DNA from 4 places in the Agarivorans sp. genome. Region 3 is predicted to be linked to each of the others. Evidence: predicted binding sites of a transcription regulator. Region 3 holds the regulator's gene; each other region holds the start of a gene.
What was found. Region 3 encodes MetJ, which represses methionine synthesis genes. Its sites were predicted from a motif close to TAGACGTCTAGACGTCTA; they were not measured.
Positions count from the first base shown of each region.

Region 1: the regulator MetJ is predicted to act here: its motif matches at 1,597-1,614, upstream of metA (homoserine O-succinyltransferase MetA).
Region 2: the regulator MetJ is predicted to act here: its motif matches at 1,611-1,628, upstream of metF (methylenetetrahydrofolate reductase).
Region 4: the regulator MetJ is predicted to act here: its motif matches at 2,340-2,357, upstream of metK (methionine adenosyltransferase).

Region 1 is NZ_JBNKPP010000153.1:7,783-12,008, reverse strand. It holds gene metH (methionine synthase) at 1-540, opposite strand, end outside; gene metA (homoserine O-succinyltransferase MetA) at 630-1,571, opposite strand; gene ACQY6Q_RS09030 (HD-GYP domain-containing protein) at 1,727-2,983, shown strand; gene rplQ (50S ribosomal protein L17) at 3,059-3,451, opposite strand; gene ACQY6Q_RS09020 (DNA-directed RNA polymerase subunit alpha) at 3,494-4,226, opposite strand, start outside.
Region 2 is NZ_JBNKPP010000148.1:13,041-17,266, forward strand. It holds gene ACQY6Q_RS08550 (substrate-binding domain-containing protein) at 1-940, shown strand, start outside; gene greB (transcription elongation factor GreB) at 1,008-1,490, shown strand; gene metF (methylenetetrahydrofolate reductase) at 1,643-2,545, shown strand; gene ACQY6Q_RS08565 (hypothetical protein) at 2,699-3,952, opposite strand; gene ppc (phosphoenolpyruvate carboxylase) at 4,075-4,226, opposite strand, start outside.
Region 3 is NZ_JBNKPP010000296.1:5,564-9,789, reverse strand. It holds gene ACQY6Q_RS17650 (ABC transporter permease) at 1-45, opposite strand, end outside; gene ACQY6Q_RS17645 (ABC transporter substrate-binding protein) at 61-1,017, opposite strand; gene metJ (met regulon transcriptional regulator MetJ) at 1,380-1,679, opposite strand; gene metB (cystathionine gamma-synthase) at 1,833-2,990, shown strand; gene metL (bifunctional aspartate kinase/homoserine dehydrogenase II) at 3,020-4,226, shown strand, end outside.
Region 4 is NZ_JBNKPP010000080.1:41,665-45,890, forward strand. It holds gene rsmE (16S rRNA (uracil(1498)-N(3))-methyltransferase) at 1-454, opposite strand, end outside; gene ACQY6Q_RS04760 (SprT family zinc-dependent metalloprotease) at 594-1,067, opposite strand; gene metK (methionine adenosyltransferase) at 1,148-2,299, opposite strand; gene clcA (H(+)/Cl(-) exchange transporter ClcA) at 2,452-3,855, opposite strand.

The DNA.
Region 1 (4,226 bases), on a different contig from region 3:
TTCAATTAAGATCAAGTCACTGCCGCCTTCAATCAAGGCCTTAGTCGACTCTTGATAGGCTTCCACCAGTTCATTAAAGGTCACATTACGATAGCCAGGATCATTCACATCCGGCGAAATAGAACAGGTTCGGTTTGTTGGCCCCAGCACCCCCGCCACGAAGCGCGGACGCTGCGGATTGAGCGCCGTTACCTCATCGGCCACCTGACGAGCGATACGCGCCGCCTCACGGTTAATTTCCGCCGAGTGCGCTTGCATGTCATAGTCAGCCATGGCGATAGTGGTTGCGTTAAAGGTATTGGTTTCAACGATGTCGGCACCGGCCAACAAATACTCGCGATGAATGTCGGCAATAATTTTCGGCTGGCTTAAAACCAGCATATCGTTATTGCCTTTTACATCGGTGTGCCAGTCAGCAAACCGCTCTCCACGGTAATCAGCCTCTTCAAGTTTATAAGACTGAATCATGGTGCCCATGCCACCATCGATAATCATGATGCGCTGGCTTAGCTGGTTTTCTAATGTTTGTCTTACTGACACGGGTATATCCTATTTCTTTCGCCGGTAATTCGGTGCGGCAGTGTAACACAGCGCCTTATATGACATCTCTGCGATAAAGTTATATGAAATTATTTCAAGATATTATCGGACTTAGGTTTTAAATCAGCCAAGTCATAAGGCGTAATTTGGTAAACGCAGTAGTTTAACCAGTTGTTGTACAGCAGGTGTCCATGGCTGCGCCAAGTAGCACAGGGGCTAGCCTTACTATCGTCATTCGGATAATAGTTTTCCGGAAGCCGCGGATTCAGTCCTTCCTGGGTATCACGGACAAACTCATTATGTAGCGTATCGGCAGCATATTCCGGATGGCCGGTAATAAACACTTGGCGAAAGTCTTCGCTGGCGAACAAATAGCTACCAGCATCTGGACTATCAGCCAATACTTGTAAGTCAGTTTCTTCGCTAATAAGGCTAGAATCAAACTTGGCGTAACGTGATAACGGCGCTAAAAATGCGTCATCAAAGCCTCGAACCAAAGGATTATGACGGTGTTTGGTTTGATGCCAATATACCCCTGACAGCTTAGTCTCATGGGTTTGTTTCTGTAGTCCATAAAGATGATAAAGCGCTGCTTGGGCTGCCCAGCATAAAAACAAGGTCGAGGTAACATGAGTCGTTGACCAATCGATGATCTCTTTGATTTGTTCCCAATAATAAACATCTTCAAAGTCGACTTGGCCCAGCGGCGCGCCGGTAATAATCAAGCCATCGAAATTACGCTCACGCAATTTGTCGAAATCACGATAAAACCGGTCGATATGCTCTTGTGGGGTATTTTTTGAAGCGCGGTGGTCTATCCGCAATAACTTAACATTCACCTGTAAGGGAGAATTGGATAACAACCGCAGGATTTGATTTTCAGTTTCTATCTTTTTCGGCATCAAGTTCAGCAACACCACTTCCAGTGGGCGAATATCCTGATGCGCAGCACGGCTTTCCGGCATGACAAAAATATTTTCGTTACGTAGTACTTCAGCAGCAGGTAATTGATCAGGAATACAAATGGGCATGAACTGGCTCCTCGCAAACATAATATATATGTCTAGACATCTAGATACCCATTTTAATTAGATTATGGAGTATGTCTAGAACTTGTTAAAAGCAGCTGATTTTAAGTCTAAATTTATACATAATGCAGCTTGGATATTTTTTGTAGTAAAGGGATATGGCAGAGTTAAAGCTGACGGTTGAACGTTTACAAATTGGAGTGTTTGTTAAACTTCCAGTCAAATGGGGCGAGCACCCGTTTATGTTCACTAGCTTCAAAATTAAAAGCCAAGAGCAAATCGAGGTTATTCGTAACCTTGGCTTAAAACACGTCATTGTTGTACCAGAAAAAAGCGACAAACCGCCGTTACCAGTCAATCATAGAGCCGAAGAGCCGTCAGATAACAAAGCCTCTGAGCACTCAAAAAATGCCTTGTGGGATGAAAAACGCGCCCGCATTGACGAGCTTAAAAACTATCGCCGCAACTTGCAAAAGGTAGAAAAAGAGTTTGACCGCTCGATGGCTCAAGTGCGTGCGGTGATGTCAAAACTGCAAAATCGCCCACTAAATGCTGTGGAAGATGCCACGACCCTTGTCAACAACTTAGCGGAAGATCTCCTCTCCGGTGAAAACATCGTATTACATCTGATGAATGATAGTAACGAAGCTGATAGTTTTTACTATCACAGCCTCAACGTATCGATTCTATCGATGATGTTAGCCAAAGCGGTGGGCTTTTCAGAACGTGATATTAAGTTACTTGGATTAGCTGGGCTGTTCCACGATGTGGGCAAGATGAAAATTCCTGATACGGTACTGCGCAAGCAAGGTAAGCTGACCCCGCAAGAAAACAACCTATTAAAGATGCATACCAAGTATGGATTAGACTTTTTAAAACTCTCGGAAACCATTCCCGAGAAAGTTAAAGTCATCACAGAACAGCATCATGAGTATCTCGATGGTAGCGGTTACCCCAAACAGCTCAAAGGGGATCAAATTGACCGTTTGTCGCAGCTCATTGCAGTGGTCAATGAATACGACAGTTTATGTCACCCCAGAGATCCAAAACTTTCGCGCATCCCGTTTACCGTTATTGCCTACCTCTATAAGCAGCGCAAAAAGCAGCTGAACAACGGCGATTTAGGTGTATTGATCCGCTTACTTGGTATTTATCCTCCAGGCAGTGTAGTACAGCTTAGCTCAGGGCAAATTGGCTTGGTTATGTCGGTGAATTCGGAACGTTTATTGTTCCCTACAGTGCAGGTGTATGACGCCGCTATTCCACGCAGTGAAGCCCCGATTATTGATTTAGAAGCGGCTGGACTCACTATTGAAAAGGCCTTAAAACCGGGTGCACTACCCGATGCAGTATTTGAGTACCTTAATCCCAGAACGCGAATTTCTTATTTCTTTGATAACAACAAGAAACTATAGCCTTTGATGGTTTAATCAAAAATAAGCAAAAAAAAACCGGACCAAAGTCCGGTTTTTTATGCTTGTTGTCCGAGTTTACTCAGCAGCTTCTTCAACTACTTCTTCAACTTCTGGACGGTCCAACAACTCAATGTATGCCATTGGGGCATTGTCACCGGCACGGAAACCGCATTTTAAAATGCGAGTGTAACCGCCAGCACGCTCTTTGAATCGTGGGCCAATTTCTGCGAATAGCTTACCAACCACTTCTGCATCGCGGGTGCGAGCAAAAGCAAGGCGGCGGTTAGCTACACTGTCGTTTTTAGCCAATGTGATTAATGGCTCAACAACACGGCGAAGCTCTTTGGCTTTAGGCAATGTTGTCTTGATAACTTCATGGCGAACCAATGAACTGGCCATATTCCGGAACATAGCCTGGCGATGGCTGCTATTACGGTTCAATTGACGACCACTCTGACGATGGCGCATGACCTTATCCTTCTATAATAAGACGTTAAAACCAGTGATGACTTACTTATCAGCGATGCTAGCTGGTGGCCAGTTTTCTAGACGCATGCCTAGAGACAAACCACGAGATGCCAATACATCTTTGATTTCTGTAAGCGACTTCTTACCCAAGTTAGGGGTCTTAAGTAGCTCAACCTCGGTACGTTGTACCAAGTCACCAATGTAATGAATCGCTTCTGCTTTCAAACAGTTAGCAGAGCGAACTGTCAACTCTAGATCATCGACAGGACGAAGCAGGATTGGATCAAACTCTGGCTTCTCTTCTTTTTCTTCAGGTTCACTTACATCACGTAAGTCAACGAAGGCATCCAATTGCTCCGCAAGAATAGTTGCGCTGCGACGGATAGCTTCCTCTGGATCAAGAGTACCATTGGTTTCCATATCGATAACCAATTTATCCAAGTCGGTGCGTTGCTCAACACGAGCAGCTTCAACAGTATAAGCAATACGCTCTACTGGGCTGAAAGCCGCGTCAGTTAGCAAACGACCGATTGGACGCTCTTCATCTTCAGAGTGAACCCGAACTGAAGCTGGTACGTATCCACGACCACGTTCTACTTTAATGCGCATGCTAATTTCAGCATTGCTGCTCAAGTGACAAATAACGTGCTCAGGATTCGCAATTTCGACATCCGCATCGTGCTGAATGTCGCCTGCTACCACAGGACCTGCTCCAGACTTGGTAAGACTAAGGGTTACTTCGTCTTTACCTTCTAACTTCACAGCAATACCTTTA
Region 2 (4,226 bases), on a different contig from region 3:
GTTTATGAACCAGACTACCTATGTATCAGATGCTAAGCGCAAGCAAATTCAAGCTGCGATGGCCGAGTTAGGCTATAAACCAGGGCAGCAAACGGGAGTAAGTTCCAGTAGCCGAACTATGACCATTGGTGTATTGGTGCAAGATCCCGACAGCCCTTTCTATTCATCTATCCTAAACGGCATCGAAGAGGTGTTACTCGCTCAGGGCTATTCTCATATCATTGTTACTGGCCACTGGAATAGTGAAGAAGAGATGGAGTCGATGCAGTTGCTCTTGTCGCGCTCGGTGGATGGCATCATCATCGTCACCGGTGGGTTAAGTGATGAACAACTGCTTGAATTTTCAAAAAAACGGCCGATAGTTGCCTTAGGGCGGGCTTTAGAATCGCCGCGTTTGCGTTCGATTAAAATCGAAAACTCGGTGGGCGCTTACATGGCCACTAACCACCTGATTCAACTTGGCCATCAAGATATTGTGCACATTAAAGGGGCCAAAGGTCACCCCGATACTCAGCAGCGTTACGAGGGCTACTGCCAAGCTATGGAGCATGCGGGCTTGCCAGTGAAATTACAGCTAGTTGAGCAAGGGGACTTTACCGAACAGGGGGGCTTCGACGCAGTGCAGCGTTTGTTAGCCAGTAAGCGACCATTTACTGCTATATTTGCGGCAAATGATTTAACTGCTTATGGAGCTATGCAGGCCTTATATCAAGCGAAGCGAGCGGTGCCAGAGCGGGTGTCGGTAATTGGCTTTGATGATATTCCCAGCTCGGCTTTCTTTATTCCGCCTCTAACTACCGTGCGTCAGCCAATTTTTGATACAGGCTATGCGGCGGCATTAACCATTTTAGACATGTTGAATGGCGGCGAAGCTCATAACTTCCGTATTCCTCCCATTGAGCTGGTTAAACGCGAAACCACTCAAGCTAGGGTGGGTTAATTAAGCTGGTTATTGTTGGGCCTGAGTCGTTTATAATTGCTGACTCAGGCCTTTTTCTATGAGCACCATGAAAACCAATCTCATCACTCGTGCCGGCTGGCATAAACTTGACCAAGAGCTGAAATACCTGTGGAAGGTTAAGCGCCCTGAAGTAACCCAAGCGGTATCGGAAGCGGCTGCTCTGGGCGACCGTTCGGAGAATGCCGAGTATAAAGAAGGCAAGCGAGAACTGCGCCGTATAGATTCGCGCTTACGCTTTTTAACTAAGCGTTTAGATGCACTGAAGATCGTTGACCATCACCCCCAGCAAAATGGCAAAGTGTTTTTTGGCGCTTGGGTAGAGTTGGAAAACGAAGCTGGCGATATTGTCCGTTATCGCATCGTCGGTACCGACGAAATTGATCCCAAACTAGGTTATATCACCATTGATTCACCGATGGCGCGCGCCTTAATTGGTAAGCAGGTGGATGACGAGGTATTGGTTAAGACGCCCTCGGGAGTCAAGGAGTGGTGGGTTAATGTTATTCAATACCAGCCGTTCGAGGATTAGTTAATGGTTTTGTTTGGCTGAGAAGGATGAATTATCTGATGTTGAAAAAAATTCATCTAAAGCTAAGTTGAAGCTGAACAAGATTGACTAAGATGAACTTCTCTTTATTATCTAGCGGTATAGACGTCTAAATGTCTTTTATGGAGAAGGTCATGGGATTTCAGCACGCACAACATATCGAAACACTAAACCAAAGTCTTAGTGAACTGAATCGAGCTATTAATGTCTCGTTTGAGTTTTTTCCACCTACTACCGAGACGATGGAGCAAACTCTGTGGGCGTCGATTGAGCGTTTGCAAACCCTTAAACCTAAGTTTGTTTCGGTGACTTACGGCGCCAACTCGGGCACGCGTGACCGCACCCATAAGGTGATTAAGGCGATAAAAGAGCGTACCGGATTGGCAGCGGCACCGCATTTAACTTGTATTGATTCTACTCCCGATGAGTTGCGCCAAATTGCCCGAGATTACTGGCAAAGTGGCATTAAACACATTGTGGCGTTACGTGGCGATTTGCCTCAAGGCGCGGCAAAACCGCAAATGTATGCCAACGACTTGGTTGCCTTATTAAAAGAAGAGGCTGATTTTGACATCTCGGTCGCCGCCTATCCGGAGGTGCATCCCGAAGCGAAAAGTGCTCAAGCGGATCTATTGGCGCTAAAGCGTAAAATGGATGCCGGAGCGAATCGTGCCATTACCCAGTTCTTTTTTGATGTAGAAAGCTACCTGCGTTTTCGAGACCGTTGTGCGGCCATTGGGATTGAAGGTGAAATTGTTCCCGGTATCTTGCCGGTATCGAATTATAATACGCTGAAGAAATTTGCGTCCTTCGCCAACGTTAAAGTGCCTAGGTGGCTGCATAGTCAATTTGCTGGTTTGGAAAATGATCAAACCACCCGTAATTTAGTCGGGGCTAGTGTGGCGATAGAGATGGTTAAAGTATTATCGCGTGAAGGTGTGCAAGACTTCCATTTCTATACCTTAAATCGCTCCGAGCTTTCTTATGCCATTTGCCATACCCTAGGAGTGCGTCCAGAAGCGGCTGTGCCAGCTTAAGCTCTATCTAAGGTATAAGGTTTAGGGCGTGAAGGAACTGCATTGCCATTGCTGCTCCTTAAACCGCTTGGTGCTGTTCTAGGCAATTGGCCGCTTTTAGGAAGTGCTCCAAAGGCGGCTGTGTCAATTTCAGTACTGATTAAGACTTAAGCGCTAAAGGATAAAAGCATTTAGCATGGAGCAGCTTAGCCACATTAGTATTGCGTAGTGCCAATTGTTTTTCAGCAGTTGGCGGCTGGAGAATTGGTAGCGCGACATCATGGTTAGGCCTACGCCAGATAGTGGACTACTGCCTGCTGATATCGCCCAAGAGCTAAGAAATAAGAAGCCGAGTTGGCTGGGGGCTGGTTCCATGGGGAGTAACAAGGGGCTGGCCACGGCAATGCTTACCACCGGATGCACACCTAACATACCTGCGATAATCATCATGGCTAGGATCAGAGCAAAGCTCAACGCGGAAAAGCCTAAGTCTTGTAAGTTTAAAAAATCAGGGTAAGCGCTAAGCAGTGATTTTATGCCCGCAGAGAAGACTCCCGCAGCCAGGAACAATACAAACTGGCTGCCTACGTTAGGTAGACGATGGCGAATAAAATTTCTGGCTATCACCAATTTGGAAGACCCTTTAGCGAAACCGAGTGCCGCGATAGGCGCTAAACAGGTAATTATTAAGATGATGCTGATGGCCGGATAGACAAAATGCAGGGCCATTACGCTACAAGCGAGCAATAAGGGAATACGCAAGCTTTCGGCTTTAATTGGATAACCAGCAAATTCCCCCTTATCTTTTATCATTACTTCTACGCTACTGAGTAACAGCGCTAAGCCAGTCATTAATAGACCGGGAAATAATACATCCAACCATTGCATACCGGGTGCATAGGTAAGGGATACCGCGGTGGCAATAAAGAAGGGCGACCACCAGGCGGCGGCACAAAAGCAGCGCGTGAGGATGATCTGCTGAGTATTAGTTAATGGCCGACGCTGAGCGAGGCGATCGCCCATGATAAAGATCACCGATAAATTGATGATGGCGCCCAGCAGGTTAACCCCCAGTGCGGTACTGGCAATGCTCTTTTTACCTAAGGGTAGCGGTTCGTCGGCTTTGTCTGAATTGGTTAAGGCTAGGAATGACACCGCACTAAACATCGCCAGTAGTGGCAAGTTAATTGACATAATTTGCTCTAGCCCCAACCAGCTATCTTGGCTGGCTGCCAGTCCTAGTAACAATAAGCCTAAACCAAATAAACAGCCCGCTTGGATCTTGATGGTGGAGCCTAATTGTGGCCAATGTAATAGTGCAGCTCCCCAAGCAAATAAGGTGGGAAGGGTAAGACCAATCAAGCCAAAGGCAAATAGCAGATATAACAACAAGGAAGCTAAAAATAACCAACCTTTATAGTTCTGCATCGTCGTCATCCTAGTCGATGATATATTGTTTAATAGATTTGCTACCGAATCTGATAACTCAGCGGCGGCGGAAGCGGTTGAAACAACAACCCCGCATGAAGCGGGGTTGTGGATAGCAATGGTTAACCGGTGTTACGCATACCTGCGGCGATACCGGCAATACTGACCATCAAGGCTTGGTCAACATTGGGGCAAAGCTCTTCGTTGATGCGAGAGCGGTTAAGCAACTCTACCTGAAGTACATGCAAGGGGTCGATATAAGGGTTGCGTAGAT
Region 3 (4,226 bases):
GATAAAGCCGATTTCTAGGGTACCTAGAAAAGCAAAAGTAGACATGAACTCGCCTTATTACTAGTAAATTTTATTGGCGCGCTGTTGCACACTTTGCGGAATGGTCACACCCATGCGCTGGGCCATTTTAGTGTTAATGAATAAGTTGGTACCTTCGGCCATTTTTACGTCGATATCACCCGGTTTTTCGCCCTTTAATACGCGTAATACCAATTCACCAGTTTGACGACCTAAGTCGGCATAGTCGTAACCCACGGCGGCTACTGCGCCACGTTCAACCGAGGCTGTATCGGCGGCAAATACCGGGATTTGAGCATCAATACCCACTTTAACTACCGATTCAAAAGCACTAATAATGGTGTTGTCGGTCGAGCAGTATATGGCATCCGCTTTACCCACTAGTTGTTTCGCGGCAATCATTACATCGGATGATTTAGGTGCAGCTGATTCTATCACTTCGATGCCCATTTCTTTGGCAGCGGCTTTCATTGCTTCAACAATGGCAACGGAGTTAGCTTCGCCGGGATTAAACGGAATGCCAATGCGTTGTAGATTGGGGAGAAATTCTTTCATTAATGCGAGGTGTTGTTTCACATTCACCATGTCACTCAAGCCGGTCACATTAGCGCCGGGCTGAGTTAAGCTGGGTACTACTTTTGCGCCCACTGGGTCGGTTACTACCGAGAACACCACTGGAATATCTTGGCTGGCACTGACTGCTGCTTGAGCAGACGGTGTGGCAATGGCCACTATCACATCGGGTTGTTCGCCGACTAGCTTACGGGCAATTTGCGCGGCAATGGCGGGTTGGCCTTGTGCACTTTCGTAGCTGAATTTCATTTTATCGCCGTCGTAGCCATGCTCTTCTAAGTAGCTTTTAATACCATCACGCACCGCATCTAGGGCGGGGTGCTCTACAATGGCAGTAGATGCTACATAAACCGGCTCGGCATGCAGTGAACCGACCGCTAGACTAGCGCTTAATAATATGGTTTTTAACACAGCATGTAGTTTCATAAATAGGTCCCTTTATTATCTTTTTCTATGGTGTTTGCGTTGCGGCTTAGTTTACTTCACTGGCTTAGCACTGGAAACTATTAGGATCAGAAAGCGAGTGTTTTACTCTTGGTTTTTGTGAGTAAACGCTAAGCCTTATTCGATTATGACATTAACAATCAGTTAGATCTGTTGTAAATGAGCCGGTGTGGGGGCTTTAGTTTGCAATGAGGGTTGAGGCTGAGCTTAGTTCTGCAGCGAGTATTTGTTGTTCTACGCAGCTAGGTTTGTTGTGTTGGGGCGCGCTAGAGCGGACAAAAACAGCAGCATCAAGCGGCTTTCACTGGTATGAAGTAAAAGCCGTGCTGTTAGCAGTGGAGTGGTTAATCTTGTTTATCTTGCTCTGTTAGCAGTGCTTTTTCTAAAGCCGGATCGGGTTTGTCTTTTTGTAAGTCGCTATCGTCAGGAAGGGGCTGTCCGGTATAAGCATGTAAGAAAGCCTCACAAAGCAACTCACTGTTGGTGGCGTGGCGCAGATTATTGATTTGTCTGCGGGTACGCTCATCAGTCAGTATCTTTAATACCTTTAATGGAATAGATACCGTGATTTTTTTTACTTGTTCGCTTTTTTTTCCGTGTTCAGCATAAGGGCTGATCCACTCACCGTTCCAATCTGTCGACATATTTGCAATACACACCAAACTAAAGAAACCCTATTGTAACGGGGGAAATGTCACTTAGCAATCCAACAGCAAAGACATTTAGACGTCTAGAAGTGTTGACGTCCTTTTTGCTGATGGTAAAGTGACAGGATATTTTGAGGGAGTAAATCAGCCATGTCTTTAAAAGATCTTCAGGCAGCGACCATTGCCGTGCGCAGTGGCATAGAAAGTGACAGCCAACATGGGGCTATAGTGCCGCCTATTTATTTGTCGAGCAATTATAGTTTTGTCGACTTTAATCAAAAGCGGCAATTTGACTATAGCCGCTCAGGCAACCCTACTCGTCAATTGTTAGCCCAAGCGATTGCTGATCTGGAACATGGTGCAGGCGCGGTGATAACCAATACCGGTATGTCGGCGGTTAATTTGGTCACCGCGTTGCTTGAGCCTGGAGATTTGTTGGTGGCGCCTCACGATTGTTACGGCGGTAGCTATCGCTTGTTTGATAGTTTAGCCAAGAAAAATGCCTTTGAGGTGGCCTTTGTCGATCAAAATGATGAGCAAGCGCTAAGTGCGCTATTGGCCAAGAAACCCAAACTAGTGTGGTTAGAAACGCCAAGTAACCCTTTGCTAAGGATTGTTGATATTCAAGCTGTCGCGGCTCAGGCGCATGCCGTTGGCGCTTTGTTGGTGGTAGACAATACCTTTTTATCTCCTGCCTTACAAAACCCGATTTTGCTGGGAGCCGATATAGTGGTTCATTCGGCGACCAAATATATCAACGGCCATTCCGATGTGGTAGCGGGCATGGTGGTAGCCGTCGATGCAGATCTTGCTGAACACTTAGCGTGGTGGGCGAATTGTTTGGGCTTAACCGGTTCGGCCTTTGATTCTTATCTTACGCTGCGTGGCCTGCGAACCCTGAAAGCACGCATGAATGTGCACCAACAAAATGCCCAAGCCTTAGTCGCTTGTTTACAACAGCAACCTTTAGTTAGCGCAATTTATTATCCTGGCTTGGCAGAGCACCCCGGTCATGCCTTAGCGAAAGCTCAGCAAACAGGTTTTGGTGCTATGTTTAGTTTCGAGCTGAATGTCGATGAAAGCCAAATGGCGACCTTTCTTAAACAGTTAAAGTTGTTTTCTTTGGCGGAATCGTTAGGTGGCGTTGAGACTTTAATTGCTCACCCTGCCACTATGACCCATGCAGCGATGTCGGCTGAGGCCTTGGCGGAAGCGGGGATTTCTCAGCACTTATTACGGGTTTCTGTGGGCTTGGAAGATGCCCAAGATTTAGTCAATGATTTACAGCAGGCCTTCGCTAAATTGTAGTCTAGCCAGCATAGATAGAGAGGTTAACCATGTCGGTAACTAGACATGTACATAAATTTGGTGGCAGTAGCTTGGCCGATGCCGATTGTTTTAAACGAGTAGCGGCAATTGTTCAGGAACATAGCCAGAAACAAAATCTGATTGTGGTTTCTGCTGCCGGCAAAACCACTAATCGCTTACTGAGCATCATTGAGTTGGCTAAGCAAGCAGATAACGCGGCGGCAGATGCTTTAGCCGCGCTGATCGATTTTCAAAGCAAGCTGGTGACTGATTTGCTTAGCGAGGCTCCGGCTCAGCTTATATTAGGCGAACTGGATAATGAGCATCGCCAAATCGCCGCCATTTTAGAAGGCGAGTTGGATGTATTTAGCGGCAATGAAGTACTTTCTTTTGGTGAGCGCTGGTCTGCACGTTTATTGGCTGCTTTACTTTGCGAACGAGACTGCCAAGCAGATTGGTTAGATTCGCGACAGTTTTTTAAGGCTGAATATGCCACTCAACCACAAGTGGATGCCGGGCAAAGCGCTCCTTTATTGGCTAAGTGTTTAGCCAATAAAGCCGCTTGCCGTTTAGTGGTCACCGGATTTATATGTAGCGATAGTCAGCAACGCACCGTGACTTTGGGGCGCAACGGCAGTGACTATTCGGCCACCGAGTTAGCCGCTCTGGCTGATGCGGTCTCTACCACCATTTGGAGCGATGTGGCGGGCATTTATAGTGCCGACCCGCGTTTGGTTAAAGACGCATTTTTATTAGAAAACCTCGCCTTAAATGAAGCCTACGAGTTGTCACGTATCGGCAGCTCAGTATTACACGCTCGCACCTTAGAGCCTCTTGCTCGCTCGCGACAAAAGGTGAATTTGCGCTGTAGCTACGCCCCTGCCGCGGGACAAACCTTGATCCACCGTAAGGCGGCCAAGACTAATGGCGCCAAAATAGTCAGTTCGGTGGATGACATTGTGCTGTTGGAACTGAGTTTTCAGCAAGATTTTCTGAATAATGCTAATGCCTTGTTGGCACGCTTAGCCGAACATCAGATGGCGCCAATTACTCGCCATAAACACGCAGAAAGCGCTGCCTTACGCATGGCTTATACTCCCGAGAGAGTGCCAGAAGCCTTAAGCTTAATCGACCAGTTCGGCCTTGAGTTTGCCGTAAGCCAAGTGACCAAAAAACAAGGCTATAGCTTGCTGGCCTTGGTGGGCGCGGGAGTATCTGATAATCCGCGCCAATGTT
Region 4 (4,226 bases), on a different contig from region 3:
GCGCGATTTCTGGTACTACGCTGCGACCAGATTGTTCACAGGCGGCTATCGCAATTTTTTGCCACTGTTGGCGCTTCTTTTCAAAACGCTCTTGGTTTAATTTCACCCCGCAGCGCTCACTGGTGAGAGGGGTGATTTTATTCACCCCCAGTTCTACTGACTTTTGAATGGTAAATTCCATGCGGTCACCTCGTGAGATGACTTGGCCAAGGTGAATACGCAACGGCGACTCACTGGGATTATCGGTCACGGCAGTAATTTTTACCGTTACTTGTTTTTTATTGGCTTGCTCAATAGTAGCCGCATAATTGTTGCCATCACTGTTAAACAGCTCCAGTGCTTGGCCCACCTCCATTCTAAGAACTCGACCAACGTGGTTGGCTGCATCGGCTTCTAGTTCGACGACTTGCTGGTGTGACAACGCTTGAGAGTGATAAATACGGGGAATTCGCATGGCGGAAAGTCGACTCCATTGTGAGACTGTAAGAGCGGTCAAATAGACAGGCAAAGAATAAACCTATTATCTTCGTATTCCTAGCGTTTGGCCAGCCAAGGCGGTCAACGATATTGTTTATATCGGTGCTAAAAGCCTACTAGTTTTGATTGAAAACCAGTATTTCTCGACATCGTTTACAGCAATACTGAGTTCCCTTTAGTACCTTGTTATGACGACGCACGCCAAGCTGGTGTTGCTGACAGGCACAGCGATAACTAAAGCTTTTTATCGGCATTTCAGAAAGGGAATAGTGATGAGTGGTTTGTGGAGGGCAATTGAAGACCTTAAGCATAATGCTTTGCCATTCTTTGCCGTGAGGTTTAACTCGGCCGTAGAGTGCATGACAGATTAAATGCGCCACTTCATGGGGCACGGTATGGCGTAAAAAATCTTCACAATCTTGCGCATAAAAGTGAGCATTAAAGCGCAAGCGCCATTGGCTGAGGTTGGCACTGCCGGCTACTTTACTAATGCGTTGAGAGAGTATGACCTGAGGACGGGCAAAAGGCCGCTGGTAATACTGTTCTGCCAGCACGAAACATTGTTCTACTGTTTGCTGGAGTTGCTGCATTAGCCGACCTGCTGCTTGGAAAATAAAAAGCCGAAAGGAACTATACGCTTTCGGCTTGGTTGTATCGGTGCGCTTAGGGCTTAGATGCCAGCATCACTTTTAAGTTGCTCTGCTTTATCGGTTTTCTCCCAAGGGAATTCCTCACGGCCGAAGTGACCATAGGCAGCAGTGGCTTGATAAATGGGTCGTTCCAAATCCAGCATCTTAAGGATGCCATAAGGGCGAAGATCGAAGTGTTTGCGCACTAGAGCGATCAACTTGTCTTCTGGCAATTTGCCGGTGCCAAAAGTTTCGATGCTAATTGAGGTAGGCTCTGCTACACCAATCGCGTAAGACACTTGGATTTCACAGCGGTCTGCTAGGCCCGCTGCAACGATGTTTTTGGCTACGTAACGACCAGCGTAAGCCGCACTGCGGTCTACTTTTGATGGATCTTTACCAGAGAAGGCACCGCCGCCGTGACGAGCCATACCACCGTAGGTATCTACAATGATTTTTCTGCCGGTTAGGCCACAGTCGCCCATTGGTCCACCAATCACAAAGCGACCAGTTGGGTTGATATGGAACTGAGTGTTCTTGGTTAGCCATTGTTCTGGCAATACCGGTTTGATGATTTCTTCCATTACCGCTTCACGTAAATCCGCGGTTGAAATGCTGTCACAGTGTTGGGTTGATAATACTACAGCGTCTACACCGGTAATTATGCCGTTCTCGTAGGCAAAGGTAACCTGTGATTTTGCGTCTGGGCGCAACCAATCAAGAGTACCATTTTTACGTACCTCGGCTTGGCGTTTTACCAAGAGGTGAGAATAAGTAATGGGGGCTGGCATTAATACTTCAGTTTCGTTGGTTGCATAACCAAACATTAAACCTTGGTCGCCAGCGCCTTGGTCTTCAGGGCGAGAGCGGTCAACACCTTGATTAATATCGGGGCTTTGCTTACCCACTACGTTAAGTACTGCACAAGAGTCGGCATCGAAACCCATATCTGAATGGGTATAACCGATTTCGCGCACGGTGCTACGCGCTAATTCTTCAATATCAACCCAAGCAGAGGTAGTAATTTCTCCGCCCACCATCACCATGCCAGTTTTGACGTAGGTCTCACAGGCTACACGGGCCTTGGGATCCTGCGTTAAAATTGCGTCCAGCACTGCATCTGAAATTTGGTCAGCAATTTTGTCGGGATGTCCTTCAGAAACGGATTCTGAAGTAAATAAATGAGTAGCCATGTTTCGATCTCGTCAATTAAATTATATACGTATGGATGTATTACCATCTGGACGTCTATTTTAGTTCGCAATTATTTTTTTTCAAATTTATTTACACAGTCAGAGTGTTTGCTCTGACTGCGGAGGAGGCGAGGATTTGCTCAGAGAAACACTCAGCTCTCTTCTTTGGCTTCGTTGACTTGCCGTTTAATTTCAGGATTATTTCTTAGAGATTGCTTAAGTAGTTCAGAATAAAGCGGTTTTCCTTTTAGGATCTGAGCAATCAAGGTGGCGCCCATACAGGTGACTAACAGCGGTAAAATAAGTTGATAGTTGTCGGTCATCTCTACCACCAAAATAATACCCGTTACCGGTGCCCTTACCGTTGCGGCAAATAAGGCCCCCATGCCTGCTATGGCGAAAATTCCGGGTTGGGGAATTAAATCTGGAAAATACATTGCCATGAAGTTGCCATAGGCCAATCCCAATAAGGTGCCTAAGGCCAACATTGGCGCAAATACGCCACCAGGAGCTGCTGAAGCGAAACAGGCGATGGTGGCAAATAAACGCAGGGCAAAAATAAGTAGTAAGATGCCCCAAGTGGTGGGGTGTAAAAATAGCTCGGTAATTAATTCAATGCCGCCGCCAGTAAGTGAAGGGGTGAACTGTTGTAGCAGGGCGAACACTGCGCCAAACAGCGCGCCGGTGATGACCACCCGGCTTACCTTGCTCGCTTGCAGCTGGCTGACTTTATCAGTGGTATATAAAATCCACTTATTGAAATACACCCCAACGATGCCAAAGATAATTCCTAGGAAGAGGAAAAAACTTAAAGAGACTAAAGAGGGAACATCGAAGTGGGGAACATCCATCACTGCTTCTTGGCCATGCAAGGTTCGCATTACGATGGTCGCCACGGCACTGGCAACGGTGACGCATTTAAATGAGGTAATGTTGTAACGAAACTGGGGGCGCATTTCCTCAATAACAAACAGTATTCCGGCTAAGGGAGCATTAAATGCGGCGGCTAAGCCTGCGGCGGCGCCCGAAGCGGTAAGAATATGAGTAGCATGTTGGTAACGTTTAGCGCTGCCGGCAAACATATGGCCCACAGAGCCGCCAATTTGTATTGAGGGTCCTTCACGGCCCAAGATCATGCCTGAGCTAATGGTGAATGCACCGGCAATGAATTTAATCGGCAGTACTCTTCGCCAGCGAATGGTGTGCAAGCCATCCAAAGCGCCTTCTAAGTGCGGAATACCACTGCCCGAGGCTTCTGGAGCAAAACGGGCGGTGAGCCAGAAACCAAAAGCGGTCATAGCTGCACCCACCAAGGCGGCACCAAGTACCACTAGGGCTGGACTGAGCTCACTACCACTAAATAAATCTAATCGAAATGCACCAATAACTTGAATCGCTTGCTCAAATAAAGAAATAACCAAGCCGACTACGCCGCCAATAATCCCTGATAGCCCAATTAGAATCATGTAGTCATAGCGAGTGGTATAAAACAGTGGTGTAGCGCGGTGTTTCAGTAATCCACCTTGAAAAAAGCGAAAATTGGGTGATTTAGGCATTTATTCTTTAAAACCTTAATATTTTTAGCGCATTCGATGTTCGATTGTTGATGAGTTGGCGTGCTACTCATCTTCTCTTGTGTCCCCTGACCACAGCAAGGTTGTGGTTTATTCACTATGCGAGGAGCTGGATAGTGCGTGAACCAGCAAGGAAAAGAATAGCTGAGCTAAGGGCTGGTAAGTTGTTTGCCTTTGGCTTACCGATATTAAGCTAATCCTTTAGTTGCGAGTACTGGTATCGCTCCTTTTACACCTAGCTAAGAGGTCTAAATAGGGTACGGAATTTTAAATTCGGCACACATGATTGTAATCAAAGAAATGTGATCACTGTCAATTAATTCATTTGATAAAGATGTACTTAGATGATTATT